One region of the Paenibacillus sp. MER 180 genome, then DNA from elsewhere that is predicted to be linked to it. Evidence: riboswitches for the same ligand, from Rfam matches in the RefSeq annotation. Region 1 holds a riboswitch; each other region holds the start of a gene.

Region 1 (6,105 bases):
GAATGATAGCAAAGTATTTCGCCACATCGTTCGCAATACTGAATGTCGTCAATGCGCCACGCGTCATGAGAAGCTGCTTGCCGATCGATACCACCTCAATGACCTTCGTCGGATCAGAATCGAGATCGACCATATTTGCCGCTTCCTTCGCTGCTGCCGTGCCGCTGTTCATCGCGATGCCGACATCCGCCTGCGCCAGTGCCGGAGCATCATTCGTACCGTCTCCAGTCATTGCTACCAGCTTGCCTGCCGCCTGCTCCTTGCGAATCAGAGCCAGCTTATCTTCTGGCTTGCTCTCTGCGATGAAGTCATCTACCCCCGCTTCCCGAGCAATGGTTGCTGCCGTCAGTGGATTATCCCCTGTACACATGACGGTGCGAATGCCCATGCGGCGAAGCTGTTCGAACCGTTCCCGCATGCCTGGCTTCACCGTATCCTTCAAGTAGATCAGCCCATAAATATCGCGTCCGACGGCCACAGCCAGCGGCGTTCCGCCAGCAGAAGCAATCGCATCTGAATTGGCATCCAAATCCTGCGGAACGGTACCTCCCTGGGCGATAACCCAGCGTTTCACCGCATCAACAGCCCCTTTGCGCACGCTGCGCCCATCCTTCAGGTCAACACCGCTCATGCGTGTTTCCGCTTTGAACGGGATGAATTCCCCTTGTATAGCAAGTTCTGCTTCATACTTAATTCCTGCCTTGGATACCCAATCCACGACAGAGCGACCTTCAGGTGTCTCATCATGATGAGAGGCAACAGCTGCCCACTGAGACAATGTGTTTACATTCGTTCCTTGCACCGGAATGAGTTCATGAGCCAAGCGATTCCCGAACGTAATGGTTCCCGTCTTATCTAGAATAATTGTATGAATATCCCCGCAGGCTTCAACCGCCTTACCTGACGTTGCAATGACATTGAACCGAGTTACGCGGTCCATACCTGCAATACCGATCGCGGACAGCAACCCCCCAATCGTAGTAGGAATCAAGCAGACCAGCAGGGCAATTAGCACCGCCGCATTCAATTCGACCTGCAAATAATGACTGAATACAGGCAAGGTCACAACGACAACCAAGAAGATAAGCGTCAAGCTGACAAGTACAGTATGAAGAGCAAGCTCATTCGGAGTCTTCTTGCGCTGCGCGCCTTCAACTAATGAAATCATTCGATCTAAGAACGATTCTCCCGGATCGCTTGTAATCCGAATACGAATCTCATCACTAATTACCTTCGTTCCAGCAGTTACCGAGCAGAAATCCCCGCCTGCTTCTTTCAATACTGGCGCAGACTCCCCAGTAATCGCTGATTCATCCACAGAGGCCAATCCGGAGATGACCTCGCCATCGCCAGGAATCGTCTCCCCTTCACGAACGACTACGACATCACCCTTACGGAGCTCGGATGAGGATACGCGAACCGTTCCACCTTCGGTTATCTTGTTCGCCCACAAATCCCGCTTCGCCTGCTTCAACGAATCCGCCTGTGCCTTGCCGCGACCTTCAGCGAGAGCCTCAGCAAAGTTCGCGAACCAAACCGTAATGAATAAGATGAAGCTGACCGCGCCGTTGAACCAACGTGGCATTGGCGAACCAAAGGCATCCGGCACGAACGTAAGCAGCAGTGTAATAACGAAGCCAACCTCGCAAATAAACATCATCGGGTTTTTAACCATCTGGCGCGGATCGAACTTCCGCAGCGCATCGATCGATGCTGCCCGCATTAAGCTGCCTTGGAACATGCTCCGTTCCTTGTCTTGATGTGTATGCGTACGCGCCGGTTCAAATGGCGCAGGTGTTTTCATCTGTTTTTCCGTCTTCATTTTCCGTTCCCCCTTATTTCCACAACGTCAGATGTTCTGCGACCGGACCGAGCACGACTACCGGGAAGAACGTCAGAGCACCCACAATAAGTACTGTGCCGACAAATACGATACCGAACAGCGCCGTATTCGTCTGAAACGTACCACTTGTGTTCGGAATTGGCTGCTTCTTCGCCATCGATCCTGCTACGGCAAGGAGCGTAACGAGCGATACGTAGCGCCCTAAGAACATGACAATACCTGTGGAAATGTTCCAAAACGGCGTTGCATCTCCCAACCCTTCAAACCCGGATCCATTGTTCGCCGCGGATGACGTAAACTCATACAACGCTTGCGACAATCCGTGGAATCCTGGATTGGACAGGGTGTCCGCCTGTGTAGCAACTGCAATTGCAGTCGGTACTAGAATCAATATCGGATGCACCAGCAAGGTAACCGCCAGCAGTTTCATCTCCTTACTTTCCAGCTTGCGGCCCAAAAATTCAGGTGTCCGTCCGACCATGAGACCGGATAGAAATACGGCGATCATGACGTACAGCAGCACGTTCATAAATCCAGCACCGACGCCGCCGAATACGGTATTCAGCATCATATTCGCCATCGGGATCAAGCCACCGAGTGGTGTCAGCGTGTCATGCATATTATTGACTCCGCCCGTCTCCGATGCAGTCGTAACGACCGAATACAGTGACGATTGCACAACGCCAATGCGCACTTCCTTCCCTTCCATGCTGCCTGTTCCACTTAATCCTGCTGCGTTCAGCACAGGATTGCCCATATGTTCGGCCGTAAGCGATGATCCGAGCATAATAAGGAACAAGATCGCCATGGAGACGAACAGCACTCGCCCTTCCTTCTTGTTGCCGACCATGCGGCTGTAGGCAAACGGCAGCCCCGTGCACAGCATCAACATGAGTAAAATATGAATTAAATTCGTCACACCGTTCGGATTCTCGTATGGATGTGCGGAGTTCGCTCCATAGTGGCCGCCGCCATTGTTGCCAAGCTCCTTAATCGACATCATGGCTCCTACAGGGCCGAGCGGAATGTGCTGCTCTGCTCCTTCAACGGTTACTGCACTTTCCATTGGACTTAAGGATTGCGGAACCCCATTCCAGATAAACAGTACACTGGCAACGATCGCAATAGGCAGGAAAATGCGCGTAATCGAACGCACAAGATCTGCCAAGAAGTTGCCGAGCGGCTTGCCAGTCAAACCGCGAATAATCGCCATTACTGCCGCAAGCGCAGTAGCAGGTGACGTAAACATCAAGAAAATAATGCCCGTCATTTGTGACAGCGGAGACAGTCCACTTTCACCGCTATAGTGCTGCAAGTTCGTATTCGCCATGAAGCTGATCGCCGTATTGAATGCTACTCCCGGTTCCATGCCAGGAATGCCATTCGGATTCAGCGGCAATACCCCTTGAAGGCGGAATATTGCATACGTCACCACAATCATTAGCACGTTCGTGGCAACTGCTGTAAAGGCGTATGCCTTCCAGCTTTGCGATTGATCCTTAATGCCGAAACACTTAAATAAAAAACGATCTATCGGACCAAATACAAGATCCAGCGGTCTTGGAGCTCCGCTATTATCAAACACCCCTGCCATATATATTCCGATCGGACGCGCTATCGCCAAGGCAAGCAATAAGGTAATTCCAATGGCGATCCATTCGATTGCACTCATTGTTCCGTTCCACCCTTCTCTAATGTACAAATATCATCAATCACTCTGCCCAAACTAAAATCGTTCCGGCTTGACTAAGGCATATAACAAATAAATGAACAGCGCCGTAATCAAGGTGAATAACACGATCATCATGAGCGATCACCCCGTTCATCCACTTCCGCCTTGCACCAATGGAGAATGCCCATTACGCTTAGTCCAAGCAGTGCGAGAAGAATCATCATGACTGCATCAAACATAGTCCCTTCCTCCTCCTGAATAAGGTTCTTATCTCTCCAGGCAATGCTGCCGCGATCCCGCTCCTACCAAGACTTCTCGCTCAGTAGGAACGCGCAGGCAACACAAAAAGCCACACGGAAAGAGGGACCCTTTCCGTGTGGCTTCACTCACGCATTGTTAAATAAACGTGCGCGTAATGTTCCACGACGAAATAAAGGCTGCCTCCTTGGACGCTTACGAGGTTAGCTGACGGATTCGGGCGCGAAGAGTCGCCCTACCAGCCAGGAACGGATTCCTGTGCCGGATTCACCCCTTGCGCGAACTGCAGATGTACAGCTGGCGCACTAACGTTGGTTCCCCCGTTCCCATGAATGGGATTCAGCGGTGAGCATTGCCTATATGGATAAATTAGATGATATCTGATAGTAAAAATGAAACTTGATCCGATTGCGTATAAATGACGTAATTTGCACCAAGCAATCGGTAGATCGACTGCGGATGATGACGCTTCGTAACGATTGTGATCGGATCCGTCGTCCATTGCCGGCATATTTGAAGCAGCCGGCAGGAAAGCGCAAAGCTCTGTTCAAACACATAGATTCGGCCAATCGGGACATGAGGGACGGCCCATGCCTTCGGCTCCGTCGTATTGATTGGGCATATGGAATGAACGCCAATACCTTCCAATCGCTTTGCCAATCGCCCATTATGGGCAATTCCCGCCACCGAATATCCTGCTCCTTTCAACTGACGTATGAATTCAATCCCCGTCTCACAGCCTGCGAACACTGTAATGACCCGGTCCGCATCGTACATATCCAGTTCCTCCTGTTCATCTGTCCGAAGCCCTACTTGCAAGAAAGAGGTGCGTCGCCATATGATCAGGCGCGCCTCTCCCGTACGCTTACGAGGTTAGCTGACGGATTCGGGCGCGAAGAGTCGCCCTACCAGCCAGGACAGCAATCCTGTGCCGGATTCACCCCATGCGAACGGTGGCTGCTGACTGTCCACTCAGCTCCATTCGCTTTATTGGTTCCCCCGCTTCCGCTTCCTGCGGAATTCAGCGATTGAGACGCAACGGATAACGTTGTTGTTGCTGAACTGAATCTTACGCCTTTCCCCCTCCTGCTGTAAATGAAATGAAAACCATAATTTCTCCATTTCCGGGCAATTGTGATCAACTAATCCCATCTTATCTCTCATTACAGCATCATTACCTCGCAATTTCTCAACTTTGCTTATGCGGCGATGATTTCATGAGAAAAACAAAGAAATTTAAATAAATACCTGTATGTAAACGCTTTGTTTGACCATTTGTTTGGATTTCCTGGATTGGATTCTATTTACAATCTCTATTCCAAAAGGTAGGATACGCACAACAACTGAGACGCTGCTTGCAATCGATTTCGATCTGCACGGCAGATATTGCATCTCATCGAGAGGAGGCACGATATGCAAGACCTAGAACTTGCACAATTACTAAGTCACAAGCTATCTGAACACTGGGGAAAATGGAACGAGCAGCATGGAGACAGAATCGTTCAACCAGAAGAGATGGATGTTCATCTTGCTTCCGACCTTGTTTATATTCGACTTCAACCGCGTGAACAGCTACTCGACAGTACGGAACACAACTATAGCGGCAGCACCCGTCTACGAGCTCACAAGGCGATCTCCCAATGGGAAGTGCAGCAGCGTGGAATCATGTGGGATACGATCATTCCTCGTGCATGGGGAGTAAGCGTTATGCGCATGTGGCTCGATCTACCTCTGGTAGGCGGAACCACGCTTGACGTCATACAACTGGAGCCACATTCAAGCAGGAAGCTATGTCTCTCCCCTTGAAACCAATTAATAGAGAGCTGTAAACGAAAATCAAGTTTCTGACGATGCGCAGGCATACAACTGCGCATCGTTCTACCCCGTTTACCCAAACGTGATACTTGTTCAAGTTCCTTCTTGCTCGAATCCTATCACTCGATAGCCATTAAAAAACAGCCCTCCTCTTGCCCATGCAAGTGTCAGACTGTTCACTTCGTTATGCTTGATTGGCATAGGACAGTTGATGTGCATCTTCATATCCTTTCGCATACCCCACCCGATATCCATCTTGATATGCAGGATGCTGAATGCGATGATGAGTCGAATGTGTTGAGGCAAATTGCTTCGTTGTACGCCGACGATCGGGCTGCTTCACAACCTGAAGACGGCGTTGCGATTTCCGTTGCGGAACCTGCTTGCCCGCTTTCCTTACGCTTCCCGTTGATCCAATGCCGCTAACCAACTTCTGCTGTCCTATTTGCCGCCGGGATCTCCGTGCTCGCTTCAGCTTATTCACTTGCAACTTCTCCCTCCTCCACTCTCATCTCCT
Region 2 (6,105 bases), on a different contig from region 1:
TATTCAGCCGAACAGCCTCCAGACCGCCGCGTGCATCGCACTTCTGGCAGTATTGCGACAACGATTCATCTTGCCGTATGGCCTGGCAGAAGCTTTGGCAATGACTATGCGCTGTTACTGGGATGCCCTTATAGTCAGTCGTAATCACGGCCATCTTCGTCACTAAGGATAGCGAGTCTTGCAGCTGCTGCCATTTTTCCATATCGATGATGCTCTCTAAGCTAAAACGGGAACTCACGATGACTCATTCTCCTTTTGTTTGCATGGCTAAATTATAGCATATTTTTCGGGTTGAATGACAAGATAATACCATTCGGCGCACAAATGATAAGAAAATCCGATAAGATAGCGCTTTATTTCGTAATAATAGTTCAATGATCTAGTTCATTGACGGTTCTATAATAAACATATAAATAGCACAGAGGAGGCATTTAATCATGAGAAAAGCGTTTATCAGCCCAGCCAAATATGTACAAGGTGAAGATGAACTTTATAACTTGGGTTATTTCATTCGAACATTCGGAGATTCTGCTCTTCTGATCGCTCATCCAGATGATGTGCAGCGTGTAAAGCATAAGCTTGAACATACAATGAATAAATACAAAGTTACGTTAGTTGAGAGCGGTTTCACTGGAGAATGCTCTCGTCAAGAAGTAAAACGATTACAACAGCTTGCTATTGAGCATAATTGCTCATGTACAATTGGACTTGGCGGTGGCAAAGCGATTGATACGGCCAAATGTGTGGCAGAAGGGGAAGCGCTCATTATCGTTCCAACTATTGCAGCAACTGATGCGCCAACTAGCCATTCCGCGGTGATGTACACGCCTGAAGGGGAATTTGACGATTATGCTTATTTCAAGCAAAGTCCTAGTGTGGTCATGATTGATACGACTGTCATTGCGAATGCGCCAACGCGCTTCCTCGTAGCAGGCATGGGAGATGCGCTCTCCACTTACTTCGAAGCACGTGCAACAGCAAGCTCTTATTCGAATGTAAATGCAGGACTGCCTTGTGGTGCAATGGGAGGAGTAGCACCTGCCAGAGGTACGAAAGCTGCACTCGCACTTGCGAAGTTGTGCTACGAAACCTTGCTTGAAGACGGTGCGAAGGCGAAGATGGCTTGTGATGCGAACTTGGTAACGCCTGCACTGGAGAACATTGTGGAAACGAATATTCTGTTGTCTGGATTAGGGTTCGAGAGCGGCGGATTGGCCGCAGCTCATGCCATCCACAATGGATTAACTTCACTTGAAGGCACTCACTCTTATATGCATGGCGAGAAGGTAGCCTTTACAACATTGGTGCAGCTTGTCCTTGAGAATGCAAGCGCAGCAGAAATGAACGAGGTATTGGAATTCTGTGTAAGCATTGGTCTTCCGGTATGCTTGGCTGATCTCGGTGTAACAAGTGTTACGAACGAAGAATTACAGGCAGTTGCACAGAAGGCGTGCATCCCTGAAGAATCTATCCACTCCATGCCGTTCCCAGTCACAGAAGAGATGGTCGTATCGGCGATTCGAGTGGCTGATATGATGGGTCAACAATTCAAAGACCAGAAGGACGTGTAAGGAATGAAAAAAATACTGAATCAACCGGAAACTTTGGTTCGGGAAATGTGCAACGGTATGGTGCTTGCACATCCGGAACTGGAGTTCATCAGCAAATACAAGATTGTCAAGAAAAAAATCGTGAATGAGAACAAGGTTACGTTGATCAGTGGCGGAGGAAGCGGTCATGAACCAGCTCACGCTGGATTTGTTGGACAAGGCATGCTCGATGTAGCTGTATGCGGTGATGTATTTGCATCCCCATCACAAATTCAAATTTATCAAGCATTAAAGGCCTCTGCAAGCAAGAAGGGAACGCTGCTCATAATTAAGAACTACAGTGGCGACATTATGAACTTCAAAAATGCGTCGCATCTAGCCACAGAAGACGGAATTCAGGTCGATTATGTCAAAGTGGACGACGATATAGCTGTAGAGGACAGTCTATACACGGTTGGCCGCAGAGGTGTTGCAGGGACAGTGCTCGTTCATAAGATTGCAGGTGCGGCCGCTGAAGAGGGCTTGGAGCTTGCAGAAGTGAAGGCGATTGCCCAGCACGCGATCGACAACACAAGAAGTATTGGATTCGCGCTTACCTCATGCACAGTTCCAGCGAAAGGAACACCAACGTTCCAGTTGAATGACGATGAGATCGAATATGGCGTAGGAATTCATGGGGAGCCTGGTATTCGCCGAGAGAAGATCGCTTCTGCTAACGAACTGGCGAAGAAAATGGTTGCGGATTTGTTCCGTGACATGAAGATTACAGCAGGCTCGGAGCAGGAGCTAGCCGTGCTGATTAACGGATTTGGCGGATCCCCGCTGCAAGAATTGTACTTGCTGGCGAACGCCGTAGTTCGGGAGATTCATGCACAACAAATTACTCTTGTCAAAGTATTCGTAGGCAACTACATGACAAGTATCGATATGGCTGGCGCGTCGGTGTCGGTTATCCGCTTGGATGAACAGCTTAAGCATTACCTCGAAGCAAGCTGCAATACACCGGCGTTGCAGGTGAGTGGTTCATTTGAACCAATCCATCCTGAGGAGATGTCCGAAGCAGGAACTGCGAGCCAAGAGGTATCTTTCACAGTAGAGACGGACGAGTCCTTCTCGAAGGTCGAACATAATGTGTTCACGGTTAATAACCTGATCTATCTAACAGACAAGATGAGTGAAATCATCATTGAAAATGAGGTTCCATTCTGCGATTTGGATTCACATGCAGGTGATGGCGACTTCGGTATGAGTGTGGCGAAGGGCTTTAAGCAATTGAAAAGAGAATGGCATGACATCATTGCACATCATTCAGACAACTTGGGCAACTTCCTCCATGCTTGCTCATTAGTTATTATGGAGCATTGCGGCGGCGCTTCCGGCCCAATCTGGGGTTCAGCATTCCGTGCAGCCAGCAAGTTCGCGGGCGAACGCGTAGAATTGTCCGTTTCTGAATTTGCACAAATGATGCAAGCCGTTGTTAAAGGCATTCAAGACACGGGCGAGCGCTCCTTCGGAAGAGGAGCTGTAGTTGGGGATAAGACACTTGTCGATGCACTGGCACCATTTGCAGATGCGTGGGTGCAAAGTGCGGCTGAGGGCGATGACGTGAAGACTGCTTCTGTGAAAGCGGCAGAGGCTGCTGTTCAAGGTGCAAAGTATACAGAGACAATTGTAGCTCGTATGGGAAGAGCGGGGACGGTTGGCGAACGGAGTCTTGGCTATCCTGATGCTGGTGCCTATGCGCTTGGTGTGATTTTCACAGCGTTGTCCCAAGTGATCAAGTAAGAAGCGAGCGGATTAGGAATAGATCAATTTCCGACCAAATGGAATACTAGAAAAGTAGAACCGGAGTGCAGTCTAGCATACTCCGGTTCTTTTTGTTTGGAAGATATTATAATTAATTACAATATATTTGAAATGATCTCCTGTATTATCCGTGTTAGGATCGGAAACGTACCACAAAACAAGCCGAAGCTCATCAGAGCGCGGGGGAACCGATTCATTGGGGTGAAGTCGTGTAGCGACAGGGGAGTCCACTTTAACCCGAACCCGACAGCTAACCTCGCAGGCTGCAAAGGGAGAGATGTACAGGATGAAGAAGACATTTAAGAAAGTTGTAATTACAAGTGCGATTGCATTGGCACCGGTTATGGCGGTAAACTCTGCTATGGCAGCACCCGTTAGCCCAGTGCAACAGCCGAATCCGATGATGAACTCGAATTGTTCAAACCTGGGTATGAATATGGATCTCAATAGTATCTTCCAAGATAACTCGGAATTGAAGCAAATCTTGTCCAAATGGATGGAAGCCATTCAAAAAGAAATTGGGAACAAGCCAATCGTTCCGCCTCCAGTTCAAAAACCAGAGGTGGACAAGCCGGTAGTAAATAAACCTGAGGTTGAAAAGCCAGAAGCAAACAAACCTGAAGTTGAGAAACCTGAGGTAGAGAAGCCAGAAATCGAGAAACCTGAAGTTGAAAAGCCTGAGGTTAACAAACCAGAAGTAAACAAACCAGAAGTAAACAAACCAGAAGTAAACAAACCAGAAGCTGAAAAACCAGTAACACCTGGTGAAAATAAACCAACTGCGCCACAAGACAACAACAATGCGAACAGTGACTTCGCTAGCCAAGTTATCGATTTGGTGAACCAAGAACGTGCGAATGCTGGTTTGCAGCCATTGAAATCCGATGCACAATTGAACAAAGTTGCGATGATCAAGGCGAAAGATATGAATGATAACAACTACTTTGACCATCAATCTCCAACACTTGGCTCCCCATTCGATCTGATGAGAGCACAAGGTGTCAATTTCAATACTGCTGGCGAGAACATTGCCAAAGGCCAACGTAATCCGCAAGAAGTAATGAACGCATGGATGAACAGCGATGGACACCGTAAGAACATCCTGAACTCCAGCTTCACTTCCATCGGTGTTGCATACTACAATGGCGTGTGGGTACAATCATTCACAGGCTAACGAGTTAAGTATGTAGATATCACATCAAGAACCTGCAGGTAAGTGCAGGTTCTTTTTTTTGTATTTAATCAGGCGCTCTACAAGAGAATAACGAGGAAATTAACAGAAATGAAGCTGATCTTATATGTCTCTGTTAAAGACCGGATTCAGTTTCTTTTCAATGTTATACCAATTGTGCCATTCTGTTGTTGGATCGATGAATTCTCTCATTGCTGCACGCATCCATACAGATCGAGCAAAATTTTTAACATTTATGCGTCTACAGCGATGAATCACTTTGTCTTCATTGGGCAGCTCAACCTGCATAAGCCACGCGCAATAGGACGTGAACGACAACTTATTAAGCTCAAGCATTGACACGACGGCTGTCGCCATGCGTTCATCTTCCTCTGTTCGCAAGATATGATTCGCATGAAGAAGCATGTGCTCAATGGCACTGAGAAGCTTCTTGCATTCCTCTGGGCCAATGTGTGGACTGCGTACACAAGCAGCCATGACATCTGCGATGTGAGCTGGAGCATGAGCCCATCCCTTAACTTCTACATAATCGCGATAATCGTTCTCCTGCATGCAATAATCAACAACTCGCTTCGCAATGTGTTCATATAAAGGCTTGCTTATATAAGGCTGTTGTTCATCACGCTTCAGAAGCAGTGCGAGTAAGAGGGCGGAGAATGTACGTTGGAAGACCGAATCGTTCTCAGCAGTCCCAATTCCTTTGAAAAGCATTTGGTCTGATAACGTCTGATGAAGAAGCTCTGTTAGTTGTCCAGCGGTCAGGATTTTTTGTGTAATAAGCCATTCATACAATATCCCGTATGCAAGATCATCCCTCAATTCAGGATCTGTAGAGCCAAGTAGGCTGACTACTTGTTGTACGGCTTCATATTGTTCGATTTCTGTTGGTAGCTCATATTGATGATCCATAATTGAGCGCAGCTGCTGCTTGTCCATGAAATGAATCCCCCCATTAAAGATGTTTAGGTATTTGTATTCGCTAATGAATAATCATAAAAAGAATGAGATGATCATTTTAACATGATAGGAAAGAAATGTATATGTAGACGAATGGTAGAAACGAACGAAATCATGGTTTCTAGCAATACGGTATAGTTAGCAATTAAGGAGGGAATGAATAAGAAACCCCCTGAACATAATCGTTTAGGGGGGAGAGATAACTTTATACCCAACCGAAGGCTCTAGCGAGCTGAGCCGTGGCGAAGGTGACAGCTATAGCGATTCCGAGCGGAATAACGGCAGACAATACTGTCCATTTTGTACTTTTCGTTTCTTTATAAATGTTGAATAATGTCGTTCCGCAAGGGTAGTGGAGCAAGGAGAACAGCATCATGTTTAATGCAGTCAACCATGTCCATCCATGCTGCAGGAAGATATCCTTGATGTTCTCCATTCCATCTGCATCAACCATTGCCCCAGAGGACAAGTAGCCCATAAGCAAGATGGGAAGGACAACTTCGTTCGCAGGCAAGCCGAGCAGGAATGCCATAACGATGAATCCATCTAGGCCAATGGCTTGGGCGAATGGATCGAAGAATGAAGCCATATGATTCAAGA
Region 3 (6,105 bases), on a different contig from region 1:
CAATTCCTAAGAAATAATGGTTGTATAACTATGCATTTGTGTGTATAATGATGTTACCTCACTAAGAGCGAGCGGGGAATATTACACATATACAGAGCGGGGTTGGAGCAAATGAACTCATTAAAAATTGTTGCAGCATGCACACTCATTCTATCATTATTAGTTGGTTGCGGTGCGAAGGAAGACCGTCTAGCAACTGTACAGGAGAATAAAAAGCTGGTACTCGGCACGAGTGCTGACTATCCACCATTTGAATTCCGTAAAACAATCGACGGCAAGGATCAAATTGTCGGTTTCGATATTGAGATAGCGAAGGAAATTGCGAAGGATTTGGGCGTTGAATTAGAGATTAAGGATACATCACTGTCGTCATTGCCTGAGGAACTGAAGACAGGCAAGATTGACATCGCAATCGCGGGACTAGATCCAACGCCTGAGCGGGAGAATGCAATGGAATTCTCTACACCTTATTACTTGGCGGAAGCAGGGGTTATTGTACGTGCTGCAGACAAGGATAAGTATAAGTCACCTGAAGATTTGAAGGGCATGAAGATCGGCGTACAGCTTGGCTCAACCTTCGAGGATGTCGTTCAGCAAATCCCTGATGCGAAGAAGGAAATGCTGGATAAGGTGAACGACCTCGTTCTTGCACTGGAGTCGAATCGTTTAGAGGCTGTCGTTGTGGAGAAGCCTGTGGCAGCGGCATTTGCTGCGAATCGCAAGGAAGTCGCTGTCGCGCCGGTGGAATTGAAGCCAGTAAGTGAAGGATATGTAATTGGAGTACGCAAGGGCAGTGTGAAACTGCGTGATGAAGTGAATAAGACGCTTGAACGCTTGAAGCAGCAGGGCAAGCTGGATGAATTCATTACACAAGCGGTACAACTGGCGGAACAATAAGATCAGATGGATTGCATCTATATGCGGTCTATACGGATCTCGATGTGATATGTTCGCTCCTCGTGGGAATTCAACCAGTGAGGAGCTTTTTCTCTTTATATAGAAGAAATGCAGATTAACAGTCGTGATAGATAGGGAAGGGGAAGTTTGTCATGTTCGATTGGTTCGACATGTTATGGACGAATAAATTAGGATTTGTATCCGGTGCTGGCATAACCGTACTGCTATCCGCGATATCCGTTCTGTTCGGATTACTATTGGGAGTGGCCATTGTCTTGATGCGGATGTCTAAAATAAAGCCGCTTAAATGGTTTGCTGTCACCTATATCGAGGTGTTCCGTGGAACACCTCTGCTTGTACAATTATTCATTATTCATTATGGACTTGCAGAGTATGGCGTAGAATTCAGTGCACTAACATCTGGAGCGATTGCTCTATCCTTAAATAGTGGTGCGTATTTGGCTGAAATCTTCCGTGCCGGCATACAATCGATCGACCACGGTCAATTGGAAGCAGCTCGTTCTCTCGGGATGTCAAAACCAATGGGGATGCGCTTGATCGTACTTCCACAAGCGTTCCGCAATGTTATTCCGGCGATCGGCAACGAATTTATTACGATTATTAAGGAGACTTCAATTGTCAGCACCATCGGGATTGCAGACTTGATGTTTGAGACAAATATCGTTCGTGCCAAAATTTATTCAGCGATGGGACCACTGATTGGAGCAGCGTGTATCTATCTCATTCTAACCTTCACTTTATCGAAAGTGGTGGCACGTTTGGAAAGGAAGTTGAGCGAGCATGATTAAAATTCAAAATTTGCATAAATCGTATGATAAATTGGAGATTTTAAAAGGGGTAAATGTCTCTATTGATCGCGGTGAAGTGGTTGTAGTCATAGGCCCTAGCGGATCCGGAAAGAGTACTCTCCTTCGTTGCATTAATTTGCTGGAAACTCCGACACAAGGGGATATCCGATTCGAGGATCAGTGCATCACTGACAAGTCGCACAACATCAACAAAACACGTGAAAAAATGGGGATGGTATTCCAATCATTCAACCTATTTCCCCATATGACCGTGCTGCAAAATATTACCCTTGCTCCAATAAAGGTGAAACATGTGCCAGAGGCTGAAGCAAATAAACTAGCAATGGAGCTGCTTGGCAAGGTTGGATTGGCGGATAAGGCCAAGGCATTCCCTAGACAATTGTCCGGTGGACAGAAGCAGCGTATCGCGATTGCGCGAGCACTTGCTATGCAGCCGCATGTGATGCTGTTCGATGAGCCGACATCAGCGCTTGATCCAGAGATGGTCGGCGAAGTGCTTGAGGTCATGAAATCACTCGCCGGAGAAGGAATGACGATGGTAATCGTAACTCATGAGATGAACTTCGCACGTGAAGTGGGCGATCGTATTTTGTTTATGGATGGCGGCAATGTTGTGGAGGAAGGTTCTCCAGACCAATTATTTAACCATCCTAAGCATGCTAGAACGCAGGATTTTCTAAGCAGAGTATTGTAAAGAGGTATTGTAAATATATAGGTGTTCGAATAGGCATCCTTAGGGGGTGCCTATTGTTGTTTGCTGTATTATGTAAGCGTTTTCGTTTACAAATCTGAAATATGTGCTATGATAGAAACAGAAAGATTACAAAAATGTCATCTCTGATTACAAATTTGTTATGAAATAAAAAAAGTTTGAAGCTTCAATCCATTGGGGGGCGCGGGTTCCAGAGACTTACCATCATATTCCTGCGCACAGGTTACAAAATTGTGATATGATGCAATCCGAGCCGAAACGACACACCCGTACGGGGGACTATTGACCGGTGTTCGATATTATGAGAACACCTTGGGGTGAATCGCTTATTCCGCAACTTGGAATGGCGTAGGGGAACTCCTTGACCCGAATCCGACAACTAACCCCGCAGGCTAATGCACAGGAGGAAAACAAAACATATGCGTAAAAGAATTACACTAACGATTACAGCAGCTTTACTTGGACTTGCGTCCATTCTTCAAATTTTGCCGGCACAGGCTGAGCCCTATACGGTAAAAGAAGGAGAAACGTTCTATTCAATTGCTAAGAATTACAACATGAGTGTTGAATCCGTATTGTCGGCAAACCCGACAATTAATCCGAAAAATCTGTATGGTGGACTCTCCATCGAACTTCCAAGCCCTGTTGTTCAAAAGTCGGTATTGGAAGGGATGCCAGTCAATAATGCTTTGGGTGTAGCAAAAAATGACGAACAGGCAGTCAAAACGGCTTCGAATAATCAGAAAGCAGCAGTACAACAAGCTGCTCCTAAAAATGTAGTTCAATTGTCCTCTGGACGTACAGCGACATACAAGAAAACGATAAGCATGCGTGCAACAGCCTATACCGCTCATCCGAGTGAAAACGGCAAATGGGGCGCAGTAGATGCTTTGGGTAATGCATTGAAACTAGGTACAGTTGCGGTCGATCCAAAAGTGATTCCGCTTGGTACGAAATTGTATATTACGGGATATGATTTCAAACACTTGCCGACAGGCGGTATGGTTGCTGTAGCTACGGATACAGGCGGTGCAATCAAGGGGAAAAAGGTTGACATATTTGTACCGGTAAGCAAGAAGACAGGCAACACATTCGGCGTGCAAGACGTTAAAGTATACGTGTTGAAATAATATCTACTATTATATATAGATGTAGATGAATACTTACAATAGCAATTGAACAACAAGCCTCGCCATTATGGCGGGGCTTGTTTTCTTATTCCTTCTTTTCCTTCTGATCTTGGAGCAGATCAGGCAGGGTGACGAATTCATATTTCCGCTCCCTTAACTGCTGAATAATCGATGGGAGTGCTTTCACGGTTCCATGCAGATACCCATTTTGTGTGCTTCCGCTGGCATGCTGCAATACGATGGAACCTGGGCGTACCCCACGCATCACATTTTGCAAAATACGTGAAGCGGTTAATCCACGCCAATCGTTTGTATCTACATCCCAATTGACGACCATGTATCCATTATCTCCTGCCCAGCGCAATTGCTCTTCGTTGATTTCTCCATATGGCGGACGGAAGTATCGAGGCTTATATCCGGTAGACTGCTCGATAATGCGTTCAGTATCCTTCACCTGGTGTTCAAAAGCTGGAAGCGTCAGCTTTGTCAGCAACGGATGATTGTACGAATGATTACCGATCACATGCCCCTCGCGCACCATCCGCTCGACGAGTCCTGGATAAGCCTTGGCACGAGAGCCAACGAGAAAGAAAGTGGCTCGGATATTGTGCTCCTTCAATATATCCAATACAAGCGGCGTAATGCGGTTATCCGGCGCGTCATCGAAGGTGAGCGCAACTTGTCGTTCTCCATGACGCTGCTTCGCATTCAATTTAAAGATATGTGGGTACTTCAACCGCAGTTCCGCAATCGTGAGATGCTGTTTCTTCATCTTATGCATGCTGGAGCGGGATGATTGTGAAGCTTGCGCCGCAGATTGCGACGGGGTTGATTTCTGCCACTTGTGCTGGCGTTCATTCGAAGAGGAAGAACGCTGTTTCTGCTGGTCAGATTCTGACTCTGCCTGCTGCGACTCCAGTCTCTTCTGACTTTTCTGGTTATCACGCTCTTTATGCTCAGCTGATATGGTGAATTTAGGCATCTCAAGATGATCCGATGAAGCTGCATTCTCTTGCTTCTCCTTAGCATGTGGGGAATGCATGTTCACAGAGTCTGCCTTGAAGATACGTGGTACTGGATGAGTGCGATCTTGTCTCCACAGACTGTCTGCTGATGAATGGATCGATTCCGACTGATTTGGCTTGCTTGGTGGAAGATTGGGTATGGGAGGCGTTGCTTCCTGCGAACGATGGAAGCAGCCAGTAATACAGAGCAAACAAAGGGATAGTACAGATAAGCAGATTCGACAATGTTGCATAGCGCCATTCCCCCATTCCATAAACAGTTCAATGTTCTTGTTATGTCCTTGGGGTGGTAGAAATATGCCCTTCCACTTACCTAGTACGGTAGGGAAATAATCTCATCGACTATAATTGTTAGGATGTTCACTTGTAACTTCTTGCTAATATTCTGAAAATTTGCGAAACCATTGTCACAATTCATACGCTAATGTGACATGGGTCACAGTGGGATGTCAACCAGAACATGCATAGTAGAAGTGTAAAGGTGAGAAAAGCTTATGCATAGGCCATATAGGCAGCAATCCATAAGGTTGTGAATGTGGGCTTTTCTTACGAGCAGGAATCTGCACATCTCAATAAACGTGAGAAGGATGCAGACTGTCCTTACTCGTGAAAAAAGGAGCATACTTGTGTATACGATTCTTTCCAACGAACGCATCTCTGAAGGCATTTACCTCATGACGGTGGAGGGTCAATTTCAAGCAAGCATGGGTCAATTCTTTATGCTGCGAGCCTGGAATACGGCACCTATTCTGTCTCGTCCAATTAGCATCTGCAATTTGGAGAAGGATAGCATCCAGTTCCTGTACAAGATTGCAGGAGAGGGTACGCTTTTAATTGCACAGCTGCGTGATGGAGACCGTATCCAGCTAGAGGGGCCATTCGGCAATGGCTTCCCGCAAGTGGAGGGACGAACTGCACTTATCGGAGGCGGTATTGGCATTGCACCCTTATTATATACGGCGAAGCAGTTGGATAAACCGGATATCTATCTTGGCTTTCGAGGGCAGTCCTATTTAACGGAAGCATACGAACCTTACGCGAATGAGTTGGTTGTCCGTGTAAACGGCAACTTCCTAGATGACGTGGACTTAAGTAAATACGATAATGTGCTGGTGTGTGGTCCATTGGGAATGATGAAGGCAGTTGCCTTGCAAGCAGAAGGCTTGGATACGAAGGTGTATGTATCTTTTGAAAAACGTATGGCCTGCGGAATCGGGGCTTGTTATGTATGCTCAGTAAAGAATAAAAACGGCAACCGCAAAGTATGTGCGGATGGACCTGTATTTTTGGCGGAGGAGGTGGAATGGCATGCGGAACTTAGCTTGTAATGTAGCCGGCATTCCGTTCAACAATCCGATCGTGATGGCATCGGGAACGTTTGGCTTTGGGCAAGAATATGCCAAATTATATGATATTAACAAGCTGGGGGGCATCTCCTGCAAAGGACTCACCCTACATCCACGTCTAGGGAATAACGGAACTCGGGTGTGGGAGACACCGGGCGGCATGAT

Evidence for each region. Region 1 has a riboswitch for cyclic di-AMP ahead of kdpF (K(+)-transporting ATPase subunit F). Riboswitches for the same ligand answer to the same signal wherever they lie in the genome.
Region 2: another riboswitch for cyclic di-AMP. It lies ahead of M3661_RS10465 (CAP domain-containing protein); the one in region 1 lies ahead of kdpF (K(+)-transporting ATPase subunit F).
Region 3: another riboswitch for cyclic di-AMP. It lies ahead of M3661_RS11720 (3D domain-containing protein); the one in region 1 lies ahead of kdpF (K(+)-transporting ATPase subunit F).

What each region holds. Positions count from the first base shown of each region.
Region 1 covers NZ_JAMAVT010000010.1:218,729-224,833, reverse strand. The annotation lists gene kdpB (potassium-transporting ATPase subunit KdpB) at 1-1,741, opposite strand, end outside; gene kdpA (potassium-transporting ATPase subunit KdpA) at 1,836-3,515, opposite strand; gene kdpF (K(+)-transporting ATPase subunit F) at 3,570-3,647, opposite strand; cyclic di-AMP (ydaO/yuaA leader) riboswitch at 3,951-4,128, opposite strand; gene M3661_RS18115 (hypothetical protein) at 4,143-4,550, opposite strand; cyclic di-AMP (ydaO/yuaA leader) riboswitch at 4,621-4,810, opposite strand; gene M3661_RS18110 (hypothetical protein) at 5,187-5,579, shown strand; gene M3661_RS18105 (hypothetical protein) at 5,773-6,072, opposite strand; gene M3661_RS18100 (hypothetical protein) at 6,065-6,105, opposite strand, start outside.
Region 2 covers NZ_JAMAVT010000005.1:239,009-245,113, reverse strand. The annotation lists gene M3661_RS10480 (PocR ligand-binding domain-containing protein) at 1-238, opposite strand, end outside; gene M3661_RS10475 (glycerol dehydrogenase) at 438-1,571, shown strand; gene dhaK (dihydroxyacetone kinase subunit DhaK) at 1,575-3,335, shown strand; cyclic di-AMP (ydaO/yuaA leader) riboswitch at 3,507-3,636, shown strand; gene M3661_RS10465 (CAP domain-containing protein) at 3,643-4,530, shown strand; gene M3661_RS10460 (DUF2785 domain-containing protein) at 4,651-5,484, opposite strand; gene M3661_RS10455 (nucleoside recognition domain-containing protein) at 5,711-6,105, opposite strand, start outside.
Region 3 covers NZ_JAMAVT010000006.1:63,719-69,823, forward strand. The annotation lists gene M3661_RS11705 (transporter substrate-binding domain-containing protein) at 112-897, shown strand; gene M3661_RS11710 (amino acid ABC transporter permease) at 1,050-1,706, shown strand; gene M3661_RS11715 (amino acid ABC transporter ATP-binding protein) at 1,699-2,421, shown strand; cyclic di-AMP (ydaO/yuaA leader) riboswitch at 2,681-2,849, shown strand; gene M3661_RS11720 (3D domain-containing protein) at 2,859-3,569, shown strand; gene M3661_RS11725 (polysaccharide deacetylase family protein) at 3,655-4,827, opposite strand; gene M3661_RS11730 (dihydroorotate dehydrogenase electron transfer subunit) at 5,221-5,922, shown strand; gene M3661_RS11735 (dihydroorotate dehydrogenase) at 5,903-6,105, shown strand, end outside.